Regions from separate parts of the Pantoea sp. PGP6 genome, predicted to be linked through region 2. Evidence: predicted binding sites of a transcription regulator. Region 2 holds the regulator's gene; the other holds the start of a gene.

Evidence for each region. The regulator sigma-54, encoded in region 2, starts transcription at its own class of promoters, with help from an activator protein. The targets are predictions, from matches to a motif close to GTTGGCACANNTTTCGCTNT.
Region 1: a site for sigma-54 is predicted at 5,535-5,554, ahead of glnK (P-II family nitrogen regulator). Genes of this name have one in related genera too.

The regions. Positions count from the first base shown of each region.
Region 1 covers NZ_JBQBMA010000001.1:3,313,112-3,321,000, reverse strand. Annotated here, with positions in the region: gene cof (HMP-PP phosphatase) at 1-139, shown strand, start outside; gene ACLIBF_RS16225 (PLP-dependent cysteine synthase family protein) at 174-1,208, opposite strand; gene ACLIBF_RS16220 (Lrp/AsnC family transcriptional regulator) at 1,325-1,786, shown strand; gene ACLIBF_RS16215 (SmdA family multidrug ABC transporter permease/ATP-binding protein) at 1,811-3,580, shown strand; gene ACLIBF_RS16210 (SmdB family multidrug efflux ABC transporter permease/ATP-binding protein) at 3,573-5,348, shown strand; gene glnK (P-II family nitrogen regulator) at 5,606-5,944, shown strand; gene amtB (ammonium transporter AmtB) at 5,978-7,264, shown strand; gene tesB (acyl-CoA thioesterase II) at 7,311-7,889, opposite strand, start outside.
Region 2 covers NZ_JBQBMA010000001.1:3,880,713-3,888,601, reverse strand. Annotated here, with positions in the region: gene mtgA (monofunctional biosynthetic peptidoglycan transglycosylase) at 217-936, shown strand; gene npr (PTS phosphocarrier protein NPr) at 940-1,212, opposite strand; gene rapZ (RNase adapter RapZ) at 1,209-2,063, opposite strand; gene ptsN (PTS IIA-like nitrogen regulatory protein PtsN) at 2,111-2,590, opposite strand; gene hpf (ribosome hibernation promoting factor) at 2,743-3,030, opposite strand; gene rpoN (RNA polymerase factor sigma-54) at 3,052-4,485, opposite strand; gene lptB (LPS export ABC transporter ATP-binding protein) at 4,534-5,259, opposite strand; gene lptA (lipopolysaccharide ABC transporter substrate-binding protein LptA) at 5,265-5,816, opposite strand; gene lptC (LPS export ABC transporter periplasmic protein LptC) at 5,791-6,360, opposite strand; gene kdsC (3-deoxy-manno-octulosonate-8-phosphatase KdsC) at 6,357-6,923, opposite strand; gene kdsD (arabinose-5-phosphate isomerase KdsD) at 6,937-7,889, opposite strand, start outside.

The DNA.
Region 1 (7,889 bases), 570 kb from region 2:
CATGGGCAATGCGATGGCGCAGTTAAAGGCGGCGTTACCGCATCTGCCGGTCTTAGGACATTGCGAGACACAGGCGGTGTCTCACTATTTAAATCACTGGCTGGCGACACCCCACCTCGCGTATTCCCCCGAATGCTGAGGATTGCCGTGTACCGGACAGGATGTCCGGTTTTTTATTCCAGCTCGCGCTGCCACGGCGTGATATCACCGATGTGTTTCGCTACCCACTCCGGCTGATAATAACTATCCGGATAACGCTCGCCGCTGTCACACAGCAGCGTCACCAGCGCGCCCTGCTGGTTAGCCGCCCGTAAACGTTTCGCGACCTGCATCATGCCCCAGAAATTGGTACCGGTAGAGGCACCCGGTTTGCGTCCCAGAATTTTTTCCAGCTTCAGCATGGCGGCCAGCGTCGCACCATCGGGGACTTTGATCATTTCATCTATTACGTCTGGCATAAACGAAGGCTCCACCCGCGGACGACCAATGCCTTCAATCAGGCTGCCACGCGTGCTGGTCAGGCTGGCATCGCGCTGATGCCAGTAATCAAAAAATACCGAGTGCTGCGGATCGACCACCAGTAACTTCGTGGAGAAACCCTGATAGCGGATATAACGTCCCAGCGTAGCGGAAGTGCCGCCGGTACCGGCGCTCATGATCAGCGTATGGGGAACCGGATAGGGCTCATGCTGCATCTGGCGGAAAATGCTTTCGGCAATGTTGTTGTTACCGCGCCAGTCGGTTGCCCGCTCGGCATAGGTAAACTGATCCATAAAGTGGCCGTTCAGCTCGCGCGCCAGCCGTTCAGATTCGACATAAAGCTGGCAGGGATCGTCAACGAAATGGCACTGCCCGCCATAAAAGGTGATCTGCTCAATTTTCCGTTTCGCCGTGCTGGCAGGCATTACCGCGATAAACGGCAGGCCGAGCAGCCGTGCGAAGTACGCCTCAGAAACGGCAGTGCTGCCTGACGAGGCTTCAATTATTGGCGTATCCTGTTTAATCCAGCCGTTCACCAGGCCATACAGAAACAGTGATCGCGCCAGTCGGTGTTTGAGGCTGCCACTTGGATGGGTGCTCTCATCTTTCAGGTAAAACCAGATGCCGGGATAATCCGCCAGATCGAAACGGATCAGGTGGGTTTCAGCCGATCGTTGAAAATCGGCGTTAATTTCGTTGATAGCGTGGCGAATCCAGCAGCTGTGCATCTTACGCGTCCGGCAGAGAGAGTTGCGGCTATTTTAAGGCACGAGCAGGAAAAAGAGATTGCAATATTGACGCTAAAATAGCGCTAATGGAGAAAATCATTCTCTCGGAGTGGCGAATGTTAGATAAAACTGACCTGAAACTGCTGGCGTTGTTGCAACGCGATTGTACGCTGTCGCTGCAGGCATTAGCCGAGGCGGTCAACCTCACCACCACGCCCTGCTGGAAGCGCCTGAAAAAGCTCGAAGATGATGGCATTATTCGCGCTCGGGTGGCGTTGCTGGATGGCGAAAAAATCGGATTGTCACTGACGGCGTTTATGTTTGTGAAAACCCAACAGCACAGTCGCGACTGGTATCAGGCGTTTGTCTCGGTGGTCAACAGCATGCCGGAAGTGATGGCCTTTTACCGGATGGCCGGCGAGTATGACTATCTGCTGCGCATCCAGGTGGCCGACATGAAAAGTTATGATGCTTTTTACAAGCGGTTAGTCAACGGCGTCCCAGGCCTGATTGATGTAACCTCCAGCTTCGCCATGGAAGAGATTAAATACACCACGGCCTTACCTGTCGCCCCATAAAGGCATGAGATTGAGAACAGCGTTGTGCGATTATTCAGTCAATTAAGTTGGTACTTTCTGCGTGAGTGGCGGCGCTATCTGGGCGCGGTCACCTTACTGATCATTATTGCCATTCTGCAACTGTTGCCGCCGCATGTGGTCGGGGTAATCGTCGATGGCGTGACGCAAAACAGCATGAGCATGAGCCGCATCATGCTGTGGATCGGCGTGATGCTGGCTACCGCGCTGGTGGTTTATCTGCTGCGCTACGTCTGGCGGGTATTGCTGTTTGGTGCCTCTTACCAGCTGGCGGTCGAGTTGCGCGAAGATTTTTATCGCCAGCTGAGCCGTCAGCAACCCGCATTTTACCTGCGCCACCGTACCGGTGACCTGATTGCGCGCGCCACTAATGATGTCGATCGGGTGGTGTTTGCCGCCGGGGAAGGGGTACTGACGCTGGTCGATTCGCTGGTGATGGGCTGCGTTGTGCTGCTGGTGATGAGCACCCAAATCAGCTGGCAGCTGACGCTGCTTTCGCTGGTGCCGATGCCGATCATGGCAATCGTCATTCATCGCTACGGTAATCAGCTGCACCATCGCTTTAAGGTGGCCCAGGCCGCCTTCTCCAGCCTCAACGATCAGACGCAGGAGAGCCTGACCAGCATCCGGATGATCAAGTCCTTTGGTCTGGAACAGCATCAGTCGCAGCAGTTCTCTGACATCGCCCGCGATACCGGTGAAAAGAACCTGCGGGTGGCGCGAGTGGATGCCCGTTTTGATCCCACCATCTATATCGCCATCGGTTTTTCAAATCTGCTGGCGATCGGTGGCGGCAGCTGGCTGGTCTGGCACGATCAGATGACGCTGGGTCAGCTCACCAGTTTTGTGATGTATCTGGGCCTGATGATCTGGCCGATGCTGGCGCTGGCGTGGATGTTTAACATCGTCGAGCGCGGCAGCGCCGCCTGGAGCCGTATCCGCGCGCTGCTGGCGGAAGCGCCAGCGGTCGAAGATGGCGATAAAACCCTGCCACCGGAACCAGGCAACCTGCAGGTAGCGATCCGTGAATTTCACTATCCGGCCAGTGCCGGTCCGGTGCTGAGTCAGGTCAGTTTCGAACTGAAACCTGGCGAAATGCTGGGGCTGTGCGGCCCGACCGGCAGCGGCAAGAGTACGCTGCTCAGCCTGATCCAGCGCCATTTTGATATCCAGCAGGGCGATATCCGCTATCACCAGATTCCGCTGCCACAGCTGCGGCTGGACAGCTGGCGCAGCCGGCTGGCGGTGGTCAGTCAGACCCCGTTTCTGTTTTCTGACAGCGTCGCCAACAACATCGCGCTGGGAAAACCGGGTGCGACCCAGCAGGAAATTGAGCGGGCCGCCACGCTGGCCTGCGTTCACGAGGATATTCTGCGGCTGCCGCAGGGCTATGAAACCGAAGTCGGGGAGCGTGGCGTGATGCTGTCGGGCGGGCAGAAGCAGCGTATCTCGATTGCGCGCGCGCTGCTGCTGAACGCGGAAATCCTGGTGCTTGATGATGCGCTGTCGGCGGTAGATGGCCGTACCGAGCATGAAATACTGCACAATCTGCGCCAGTGGGGACGAGGCCGGACCCTGATCATCAGCGCCCACCGTTTATCGGCGCTGACTGAAGCCAGTGAAATTCTGGTGCTGCAGCACGGCACCATCGCGCAGCGTGGCGATCATGAAGCGCTGGCGGATCGCCCGGGCTGGTATCGCGACATGTACCGTTATCAGCAGCTGGAAGCCGCGCTGGATGACGATGAGAATGAGAAAGGAGTGCCGCATGGCTAAGTCTGCCCGCTTGTGGCCCACCCTGAAGCGCCTGTTAAGTTACGGCAAGCCGTGGCGGAAATCCCTGTCGCTGGCGGTGGGCATGTTATGGATTGCCGCCGCCGCCGAAGTGACCGGGCCGGTGCTGGTCAGTTACTTCATCGACAATCTGGTGGCGAAACATCAGATGCCGTGGGGGCTGGTTACCGGGCTGGTAGTGAGTTTTATCCTGCTGCAACTGCTGGCGGCCGCCCTGCATTACTGGCAGGCACTGCTGTTTAACCGCGCCGCCATTGGGGTGGTGCAGCGCTTGCGCAGTGACGTGATGAATGCCGCGCTGTGCCAGCCGCTCAGCGCCTTCGACACCCAGCCGGTCGGACAGATTATTTCGCGCGTCACCAATGACACCGAAGTAATCCGTGATCTCTATGTCACGGTGGTGGCGACGGTACTGCGCAGCGCGGCACTGGTAGGCGCCATGATGGTGGCGATGTTCAGCCTCGACTGGCGTATGGCGCTGGTAGCGATGATGATTTTCCCGCTGGTGCTGGTCGTGATGCTGATTTACCAGCGTTACAGCACGCCGATTGCCCGCCGGGTCCGCAGCTATCTGGCCGACATTAATAACGGCTTCAACGAAGTGATCAGCGGCATGAGCGTGATCCAGCAGTTTCGTCAGCAGGCGCGTTTTGGCGAGCGGATGGGCGAGGCGAGTCGTTCGCACTATCTGGCGCGGATGGAAACGCTGCGGCTTGACGGTTTCCTGCTGCGCCCGTTGTTAAGCCTGTTTTCAGCCATGGTGTTGTGCGGATTGCTGATGCTGTTCAGTTTCTCCGTGCCCGGCGTGTTTGAAGTCGGCGTACTGTATGCCTTTATTACCTATCTGGGACGGCTGAATGAGCCGCTGATTGAGCTCACCACCCAGCAATCGATGTTGCAGCAGGCGGTGGTCTCGGGCGAGCGGATCTTCGAGCTGATGGATGCGGCGCAGCAGCAGTATGGGCCCGACGCGCGGCCGCTGGCCACCGGTCGTCTGACCCTGAGAAACCTCAGCTTTGCCTATCGCGAAGATCGTGACGTGCTCAGCGAAATCAATCTTGAGGTGCCGTCACGCAGCTTTGTGGCGCTGGTCGGGCATACCGGCAGCGGCAAAAGTACCCTGGCAAATCTGTTAATGGGTTACTACCCGATTACCCGCGGTGAGATACGCATTGACGATCGTCCGATTGGCGAACTCAGCCATGCAGTACTGCGGCGGGGTATCGCGATGGTTCAGCAGGATCCGGTGGTGCTGGCGGATACGCTGCTGGCTAACGTCCGGCTTGGTCGCGAGATCAGCGAAGAGGCGGTCTGGACGGTGCTGGAGCAGGTGCAGCTGGCCCCTCTGGCGCGTGCATTGCCTGACGGCATTCACACCCGGCTGGGCGAGCAGGGCAACAATCTGTCTGTGGGTCAAAAGCAGCTGCTGGCGCTGGCGCGAGTCCTTGTCGATCTGCCGCAGGTGATGATCCTCGACGAGGCGACAGCCAATATCGACTCGGGCACCGAGCAGGCGATTCAGCAAACGCTGCGAACCCTTCGCCAGCACAGTACGCTGGTGGTGATCGCCCACCGGCTCTCAACAATTACCGAAGCGGATAACATCCTGGTGCTGCATCGTGGCAGGGTGGTCGAGCAGGGGAATCACGCGCAATTACTGGCGCTGCAAGGCCGTTACTGGCAGATGTATCAGCTGCAGCAGGTAGGTGATGATCTGGCGACGGGCATCCCCTTAACAACCGCAGGGTAAGTTGCACCTTTTTTGCGCGGTTTTATCAGAATAATCTGTATAAATGCACGCCTTTGATGCCTGGCGCACCAAAGGAGTGCATTCGCTTTTCTGGCAGTGCGCCATTCTCTGCGCTGCTGACTGACCCCCGACAAAACACGCCTTGCCCCGTCTCGCCTCGGTGATTGATTCCACGGTTTTTTTATTTATGGCACAGGCTTTGCTTAGATCCCTGCGTGTCCGTGAGACTCACTCATTTAATCGCTGGAGGGGATCCAATGAAGCTGGTTACCGTCGTAATTAAGCCATTCAAGCTGGAGGATGTGCGTGAAGCGTTATCCTCTATCGGCATTCAGGGGCTGACCGTCTCCGAAGTAAAAGGTTTTGGTCGTCAGAAAGGCCACGCGGAGCTGTACCGTGGCGCAGAATACAGCGTGAACTTCCTGCCTAAAGTCAAAATTGACATCGCCATCGCTGACGATCAGTTAGACGAAGTGGTGGATGTCATCAGTAAAGCGGCTTACACCGGCAAAATTGGCGACGGTAAAATTTTCGTGGCTGAACTGCAGCGCGTCATTCGTATTCGTACCGGCGAGACCGACGAAGCCGCTCTGTAATTAAGACTCAGTACTGTGATGGGATGGAAAAAAATGAATAAAGTTTTCGCTAAGTTGGGCCTCACCAGCCTGGCACTGTTACCATCGCTCGCGATGGCTGCACCTGCCGTTGCGGACAAGGCTGATAACGCATTTATGATGATTTGCACCGCGCTGGTGCTGTTTATGTCGATTCCAGGTATTGCGCTGTTTTACGGCGGATTGATTCGCGGCAAGAACGTCCTCTCCATGCTGACACAGGTTGCGGTCACCTTTTCTCTGGTCTGCGTATTGTGGATGGTTTACGGCTATTCACTGGCCTTTAGCGAAGGTAACGCCTTCTTTGGTGGCTTCGGCTGGGCGATGCTGAAAAACATCCAGCTGACCGCAGTAATGGGCAGCTTCTACCAGTATATCCACGTTGCCTTCCAGGCATCGTTTGCCTGTATCACCGTCGGCCTGATTGTCGGTGCCATTGCTGAACGTATCCGTTTCTCTGCCGTGCTGATTTTTGTTGGTGTCTGGCTGACCCTGGCCTATCTGCCTATCGCACATATGGTGTGGGCGGGCGGCTTCCTGGCTCAGGATGGCGCGCTGGACTTCGCTGGCGGCACCGTGGTGCACATCAATGCCGCAGTTGCCGGACTGGTTGGTGCTTATCTGGTTGGCAAACGTGCTGGCTTCGGCAAAGAAGCGTTCAAACCGCATAACCTGCCAATGGTCTTCACCGGTACCGCCATCCTCTATGTGGGCTGGTTCGGCTTCAACGCCGGTTCTGCCTCGGCGGCTAACGAAATTGCGGCGCTGGCCTTCCTGAATACCGTTGTCGCTACTGCGGGCGCGGTGCTGTCATGGACCTTTGGTGAGTGGGCCGTACGCGGTAAACCTTCACTGCTGGGCGCCTGTTCTGGCTTCATTGCCGGGCTGGTGGCTATTACTCCAGCCTGTGGTTACGTGGGTGTCGGCGGGGCGTTGATTATTGGTCTGGTTGGTGGACTGGCCGGACTGTGGGGCGTCACCACCCTGAAGAAATGGCTGCGGGTGGACGATCCCTGCGATGTGTTCGGCGTGCACGGCGTCTGCGGCATCGTGGGCTGTATCCTGACCGGCGTCTTCGCTTCTTCTTCACTGGGCGGTGTGGGCTACGCTGAGGGCGTGACCATGGGCCATCAGGTGTGGGTGCAGCTGTTCAGCGTCGGCCTGACCATCGTCTGGTCTGGCGTAGTAGCCTTCATCGGCTTCAAGCTGGCGGACATGATTGTCGGACTGCGCGTGCCGGAAGAGCATGAGCGTGAAGGTCTGGACGTCAACAGCCACGGCGAGAATGCTTATAACCAGTAAGTTTTCCTCGACAGTTTGAAATCAGGGGCGAGAAATCGCCCCTTTTTTATTCGCTGCGCTGCCGCATCACCCCTTCCTGCACCGTCGACGCCACCAGCACGCCTTGCTGATTATAGAACTCGCCACGGACAAAACCGCGCGCGCCAGAAGCGGAGGTGCTGACCACGCTATACAGCAGCCATTCGCTGAAGTCGAACGGGCGGTGGAACCACATCGAGTGATCGATGGTGGCGACCTGCATATCCGCCTCGAGAAAGCCTTTACCGTGCGGCTGCAGCGCCACCGGCAGGAAGTTAAGATCGGAAGCATAGCCCAGCAGATATTGATGGATGCGCAGATCGTCCGGCAGCGTGCCGTTGGCGCGGATCCATACCTGACGCTCAGGTTTATCGACGTGACCCTTGAGCGGATTGTGGAGCTGCACCGGGCGAATCTCCAGCGGCCGTTCAGCGATAAACTTCTCACGCAGTTTTTCCGGCAGCAGATGCGCCATTTTCTGCGCCATCACCTGCTCAGACAGCAGGTTGTCAGGGCCGGCAACCTCCGGCATGGCATTCTGGTGTTCAAAGCCGCTCTCCGGTGCCTGGAACGAGGCGGTCATATAAAAAATTGGCTGACCGTTCTG
Region 2 (7,889 bases):
GGAAAGGTAATTAACGGTCGCGGCGAATGGAACCGATTCCTTTCTGACGGAAGTGCTTGAACTATTTCGATCTGTTGCAGCTTTTTAATGCAAAATGTCGACCTGATGTCTGGAAACTGCACGGTCATTTTCACCGATAAAGGCAATAAAAGGTTTTTTTGCGCACTGATTACGCGAGTAATTGATTAACGCCTGAAACAAGTATGGGAAGATTGCATGAGTAAGCATAAAGGAAGCGCCGGACAACGTATTAAACGGATTGCTGTGCGTATTATTCTGGCGTGGCTGGGCATCTGGCTGGCAGGGATTTTGCTGTTTTCATTTTTACCGGTGCCGTTCTCCGCGGTTATGGTTGAGCGCCAGCTCGGTGCCTGGCTTCGCGGCGACTTCAGCTATGTTGCCCATTCGGATTGGGTCGGACACGATGAAATTTCGCCGTGGATGGGCCTGGCGGTGATTGCGTCTGAAGATCAAAAGTTTCCGACCCACTGGGGATTTGACGTCGCGGCGATCGAGTCGGTGCTGGATAACAGCGATAGCCGGATGCGTGGTGCATCTACCCTGTCGCAGCAGACGGCCAAGAACCTGTTTCTGTGGGATGGGCGGAGCTGGGTGCGTAAAGGGCTGGAGGCGGGCCTGACGGTGGGCATTGAGACCGTCTGGACTAAGCGACGTATTCTGACCGTCTATCTGAATATCGCCGAATTCGGGCCTGGGGTGTTTGGTGTGGAGGCGGCGTCACAGCGCTATTTCCACAAGCCAGCCAGCCGATTGACGGCTGGCGAAGCGGCGTTGCTGGCCGCGGTGCTGCCTAATCCTATCCGCTTCCGTGCTGCAACGCCGTCTGGCTATGTACGGCAGCGGCAGCAGTGGATCCTGCGTCAGATGCGCCAGCTGGGCGGGGAAGGATTTTTACAGCGTAACCGGCTGGACTGAGGGTTAATCCTCGTCGAAACCCGCTTCAAACAGCTCAATGACCGCTGCCAGCGCCGGGATCTCTTCCGGACCGCTGGCTTCGATTTCAATGTGGCCGCCCTGAGCTGAATCGAGCATCAGCAGCGCAATCACGCTGCTGGCTTCGGCTTCGGTGCCGGCTTCATTGCGCAGCAGCACTTCAGCGTCAAAGCTCTGTACCAGTTCAAACAGCTTCATTGCCGGTCGGGCATGCATACCCAGTTTATTTTTGATTTCGACAGTTTGCTTAACGGTCATGATTTACGCTTTTCCAACGTACGGTGACGTGACTGTACATTCTTGCCGCGTGAACGGAAGTAGTCCGCCAGCTGTTCTGCAATATAGACCGAACGATGTTTCCCGCCGGTACAGCCGATAGCGACAGTCAGATAACTGCGGTTATTGGTTTCCAGCATCGGCAACCACAGTTCCAGATAACTGCGGGTCTGATAGATGAAGTTGTGCACTTCGGTATGGCGATCGAGAAAGGCAGCCACCGGACGATCGAGGCCGGTCATCGGGCGCAGCTTAGGGTCCCAGTGCGGATTCGGCAGGAAGCGCACGTCAAACACATAATCGGCATCAATCGGGATGCCGTGCTTGAAGCCAAACGACTCAAACACCATCGTCAGCTCACGTTCACGCTTGCCCAGCAGCCGGGTACGCAGCATCTCTGCCAGTTCGTGGACCGACATTTCTGAGGTATCGATGATCAGATCGGCCCGTGAACGCAGTGGCTCCAGCAAATCACTCTCTTCATCAATGGCACTTTCCAGCGACAGATTTTTACTGGAGAGCGGATGCAGACGGCGGGTGTCGCTGTAGCGGCGAATCAGGGTATTACGATCGGCATCAAGAAACAGCAACTGGGGTGAAAATGAGTCGGGCAGGTTATTCAGCGCGGTTTCAAAAATCTCAGGGGATTCAGGCATGTTGCGTACGTCGATGCTCACCGCTGCCGAGATGTTGCGCTCCGCCAGCGAGTTGGCCAACTCGGGCAATAGCACCACCGGCAGGTTATCGACGCAGTAAAAACCCATATCTTCCAGCGCGCGTAGCGCCACTGACTTCCCCGAGCCTGACCGACCGCTCACGATCATCAGCACCATGACCTTCTCTCCCGTTTTAAAACCGGCACGCGGCCGGTAAAGACGCTTTACTGCTCTGACTGGCCTTCTGTGATAATGGCATAGAGCTCTTCATCACTTTGCGCGGCGCGCAAACGGCGACAGACGGTTTTATCCGCCAGACGCTTCGCCACCAGTGAAAGGGTGTGCAGGTGAGTTTTGCACTGGTCAGCCGGTACCAGCAGGGCAAACAACAGATCGACCGGCTGATTATCAACGGCATCAAACGCGATCGGCTGTTCAAGGCTGATAAACACCCCGACAGCACGTAGCGTATCCTCTTCTAGTTTACCGTGTGGAATGGCAATGCCGTTGCCAATACCGGTACTGCCCATGCGTTCACGGGTGAGGATCGCTTCAAAAAGCGTCTGGTGCGGCAGGTTGAGCTGCTTAGCGGCCAGTTCGCTGATGATTTCCAGCGCGCGTTTTTTGCTCTGGCAGTGTACGCCGCTGCGGGTGCAGTCAGGCGAAAGCACTGTGCTCAATTCCAGTGTTAGATCGTTGTTCATTATCGTTTCACTTGCGAGTTAACCTGGCCATCAGCCACCAGCGTATCATGATGCTGGCGGTAAATGGCGCTTGCTTAGATGACAAAACGGGGCGGATTATCCGCCCCATCCTGTCGGCTCTGCGCGGCAGGCGCGCGTAGCTAGCGTGAAGGTTAGTGTTTTTTCAGTTTATCTTTGTGTTTGGTCAGCTGACGGGCGAGCTTGTCGATCAACCCGTCAATCGCCGCATACATATCTTCCGCTTCGGACGTGGCGTGCAGCTCGCCACCGTTTATGTGCAGCGTTGCGTCAGCCACCTGGGTGACTTTCTCAACTTTCAGCACAATATAAACCTGATTGATATGTTCGAAATAGTGTTCCAGTTTGGCAAATTTACCGCTGACGAAATCGCGCAGTGGTGCGGTGATTTCAACATTTTGCCCGGTAAGGTTCAGCTGCATAGGTCTTCCTTCTCATTTCTGTCAAACCAGCTGTTTGCGCTGGTTCGATGGCGGGATGGATAAAGACTCGCGGTATTTGGCGACGGTACGACGTGCCACCATGATCCCTTGATCAGATAACATGGAGGTGAGTTTACTGTCGCTCAAGGGTTTGGCTGGATTTTCCGCCGAGATTAATTTTTTCACCAGTGCGCGAATGGCTGTCGATGAGGCTTCGCCGCCACCTTCAGTATTCACGTGACTGGAGAAAAAGTACTTCAGTTCAAAAATGCCTCGCGGACTGTGCAGATACTTTTGCGTAGTGACGCGGGAAATGGTCGATTCGTGCATCTCAACCGCCTGGGCGATATCGGCCAGCACCATCGGGCGCATAAACTCTTCGCCCTGTTCAAAGAAGGCCTGCTGCTGCTCGACAATACAGCGTGTCACTTTCAGCAGCGTATCGTTGCGGCTTTCCAGGCTTTTAATCAGCCAGCGCGCTTCCTGCAGGTTGCTGCGAATGAACTGACTGTCGCTGTCGTTACGCGTCGCCCCGCTCATGGCGGCATACTGCTGGTTGATCTTGAGGCGCGGGACGCTGTCGGCGTTCAGTTCAACCGTCCAGCGGCTGCCGACTTTCCGCACCAGCACGTCGGGGATCACATATTCCGGTTCACCGGTATTAATTGACTGACCGGGACGCGGGTCCAGCGACTGAATTAACATCATCGCCTCTTTCAGCACCTCTTCTTTGAGGCGCGTCACCCGCATCAGGCTGCGAAAATCGTGGTTGGCCAGCAGATCCAGATGTTCACTGACGATCAGGCGGGCTTCCGCCAGCATCGGCGTCTCGGGCGCATATTGCGACAGCTGCACCAGCAGACAGTCGCGCAGATCGCGCGCACCGACGCCAACCGGATCAAAGCGCTGAATGCGTTTCAGCACCGCTTCGACTTCATCGGCCTCAAGCTCATCGTTGCCGATGCTGTCGAGGATCTCGTCAAGCGAAACGGTGAGGTATCCGGTATCGTCGATCGCATCCACGATCGAAGTGGCAATGGCGCGGTCAGTATCGCTAAATGGCGTTAGCTCAACCTGCCACATCAGGTAATCCTGCAGTGACTGGGTGGTTTCGCCCTGATAAACCGGTAACTCATCATCCTGATAATCGGTACCGGTCCCGGATGGCGTGCCGGCGGTGTAGATTTCATCCCAGGTCGCGTCCAGCGGCAGCTCGTCAGGCATCTCTTTCTGCTCAAGCGCTTCACGGGTATCCAGCGCTTCGCCTTCGGGAGCCTCACGAGAGTCGATTTCATCATGCAGGTCGGTTTGTTCAAGCAGCGGATTACTTTCCAGTGCCAGCTGTAACTCCTGCTGGAGTTCAAGCGTAGAGAGTTGCAGCAGACGAATCGCCTGCTGCAACTGCGGTGTCATCGCCAGCTGTTGGCTGAGCCTGAGTTGCAAACCTTGCTTCATAGACAGGATGGTAGTTCCCAGGTAAACATCAGTATTTACGACACCTTATCAGAGTCTGAACTCTTCACCCAAATAAACCCGCTTAACCTGCTCATCTGCCAGAATTTCATTCGGCGTACCGTGCGCGATCAGGTGGCCCTGACTGACGATATATGCCCGTTCGCACACCGCTAAGGTTTCGCGCACGTTATGGTCGGTAATCAACACGCCAAGGCCGCTGTCACGCAAATGCTCAATGATTTTCTTGATGTCGATGACCGAGATCGGGTCGACACCCGCAAACGGTTCATCCAGCAGGATAAATTTAGGGTTGGCGGCCAGCGCGCGGGCGATCTCGACCCGGCGACGTTCACCGCCGGAGAGCGCCTGACCCATGCTGTCGCGCAGGTGCTCAATGTGAAACTCTTCCATCAGCTCGTTGGCGCGATCCTGACGCTGCTCTTCGGTGAGGTCGTCACGGATTTGCAGAACCGCCATCAGGTTATCGTAGACGCTGAGGCGACGGAAAATAGAGGCCTCCTGCGGCAGATAGCCGATACCGCGACGCGCACGGGCATGCAGCGGCAGGATACTGATATCTTCGTCATCGATAATAATGCGTCCCGCATCGCGCGGCACAATGCCGACCACCATGTAAAAGGTGGTGGTTTTACCGGCACCGTTGGGACCCAGCAGGCCGACAATCTCGCCTGACTTTACCTGCAGACTGACATCTTCTACCACGCGACGGCCTTTATATGCCTTCGCCAAGTTTTCTGCGATTAATGTGGCCATAGCTATCAGTTACTCTTCTTTCCGCTGTTGGACGAACCTTTATCCTGCAGTTGCGACGGCACCAGCACGGTGGTGACGCGCTTATTCTGGCCCTGGCTGTAAGCCTGCATTTTCTGCTCTTTCACCAGATAGGTAATGCGATCGCCCTTGATGTTGCTGTCCTGCTGCTCAATGAAGGCGTTGCCGGTCAGTTCAACAAAGTCGTTAGCCAGTTCATAGTGCAGTTTTGCCGCATGGCCCTGCACCGGTTTGCCGCTGTCCTGCATCTGGTAGAAGGTGGCAGGATTGCCGTACGCATCGACGATGGTTTTCTTGCTGTCGCCGCCCGGACGGGTCACCACCACTTTATCAGCGGTGATTTTGATCGAACCCTGAGTGACGATAACGTTGCCGGTAAAGGTCGCGACATTGCCCTGCAGATCCAGCGCCTGGTTCTGCGAGTCAATATTGACGGGCTTATCCGAGTCACCGGTCAGGGCCAGCGCAGGCACGCTGCTCGCCAGCAGCATGCTGGCGAGTAAAAGCTTAAGGCTATTTTTGTTCATTTTGAATTTCATAAGAAGTTTTGACCTTTTCGATTAACTCGGCGTTTTTTGTCCGTAAATTGCCGCGCATTTTCATGCCGGTGGAGTTAAAACTGCGGCCATACAGCGTCACCTGGTCGTCAGAGGTAACGTCCTGAGTGACAAGGTTAACCTGCGCATTGTCGGTTTTGACCCGGTCAAGCTGGGAATCCTGTGTCAGCGTATTCAGTTCCACATGACCATACAGATAAAGCATACGATCTTTGGTAAGCTTTGCTTTGTCGGCACGGAGTGTCCAGGTCGGCACTTTATTTTCGTCGTAGGTGGTCATCACCGGATTATCGAACCAGCTCAGTTCCTGATCCGAAAAGTAGGTCACTTTATCGGAAACCAGCTTATACGACAGTGCACCCTGTGGGTTATAAACCACGGTGTGGGAATCCGCACTGGTATAGGTCGGTGCCTGGTTATCGGTGGCAACCGGCGTATTCTCATCCTGGTTGGTAAGATTCCAGCCGATTAAAACCAGTGCAATCAAGGTCAGAATCAGCGTCATCCAACGCCTGCTTTTACTCATACTGATTGCCCTTTGGCATCCTCAAATTTGTCCTGCGACATTAAGATCAGGTCGCAAACTTCACGTACCGCGCCACGTCCGCCCGCAATGCGCGTCACGTAGTGCGCGCGCGGCAACAGCACCGGATGTGCATCCGCAACCGCCACGCTTAATCCCACTTTTGCCATCACCGGCCAGTCGATCAGGTCGTCACCAATATAGGCGACCTGTTGATCGGAAAGAGACAGTTTATCCAGAAGTTCGCCATAGGCCAAAAGCTTATCCGATTGTCCCTGATAAAGATGACGAATGCCGAGCGTTTTACAGCGATCTTCCATCAGGCGGGCATTCCGGCCGGTAATAATAGCCACTTCCACATCTGAGGTCAGCAGGCAACGAATACCGTAGCCGTCGCGCACATTAAACGCCTTCAGCTCTTCACCATTATTGCCCATGTAGATCACCCCGTCGGACATCACGCCATCGACGTCGCAAATCAGCAGGCGAATCTGGCTGGCGCGAGCCATCACCTCGGCGCTGACCGGGCCATAGCAGGTATCAATCGGGGGAGTTGCCAGTTGCATTGTCTTTTCCTGTTCAGACTACGCCAGCGCGCAGCATGTCATGCATATGTACCACACCGAGCAGATGGTCGTCATCGGCGACCAGGATCGAGGTAATGTTTTTGGTTTGCATCAGGTTGAGCGCTTCAACCGCCAGCATGTTCGGCCGCACGCGAATGCCGCCTGGCGTCATCACTTCACCGATGGTGGCGCGCTGGAAATCGACACCCATATCGAAGATGCGGCGCAGGTCACCATCGGTAAAGATGCCTTCAATCTTCATCAGATCGTCAACAATCACCGTCAACCCGAGGTTTTTGCGGGTAATTTCCAGCAGCGCATCACGCAGCGAGGCATCGCGCGTGACGTGCGGCAGTTCATCGCCGCTGTGCATGATATCGGCCACGTGCAGCAGCAGTTTACGTCCGAGTGCGCCGCCGGGGTGGGAGAGCGCAAAGTCTTCGGCGGTGAAGCCGCGCGCTTCCAGCAGTGAAACGGCCAGCGCATCGCCCATTACCAGCGTGGCGGTAGTGCTGCTGGTGGGAGCCAGACCGAGCGGGCACGCCTCCTGCGGGACACTGACGCACAGATGCACATCGGCAGCCCGGGCCATCGCACTTTCTGGCCGGCCGGTCATGCAGATCAGGGTGATATTCTGCCGCTTTAGCACCGGAATCAGCGCGAGAATTTCATTCGACTCGCCGCTGTTGGAGATGGCAATCACCACGTCATTCTTGCTGACCATGCCGAGATCGCCATGGCTGGCTTCCGCCGGATGAACGAAAAAGGCTGGCGTGCCGGTGCTGGCAAAGGTGGCGGCCATTTTTTTGCCAATGTGGCCTGACTTGCCCATCCCCATCACCACCACTTTACCCTGGCAGGCGTAAATCCGGGCGCAGGCGCGGGCAAAATCGTCGTTAATGTACTGATCGAGCTGCTCCAGACCTTCGCGCTCGATGCGCAATACCGCTTTGCCTGCGCGCTGGA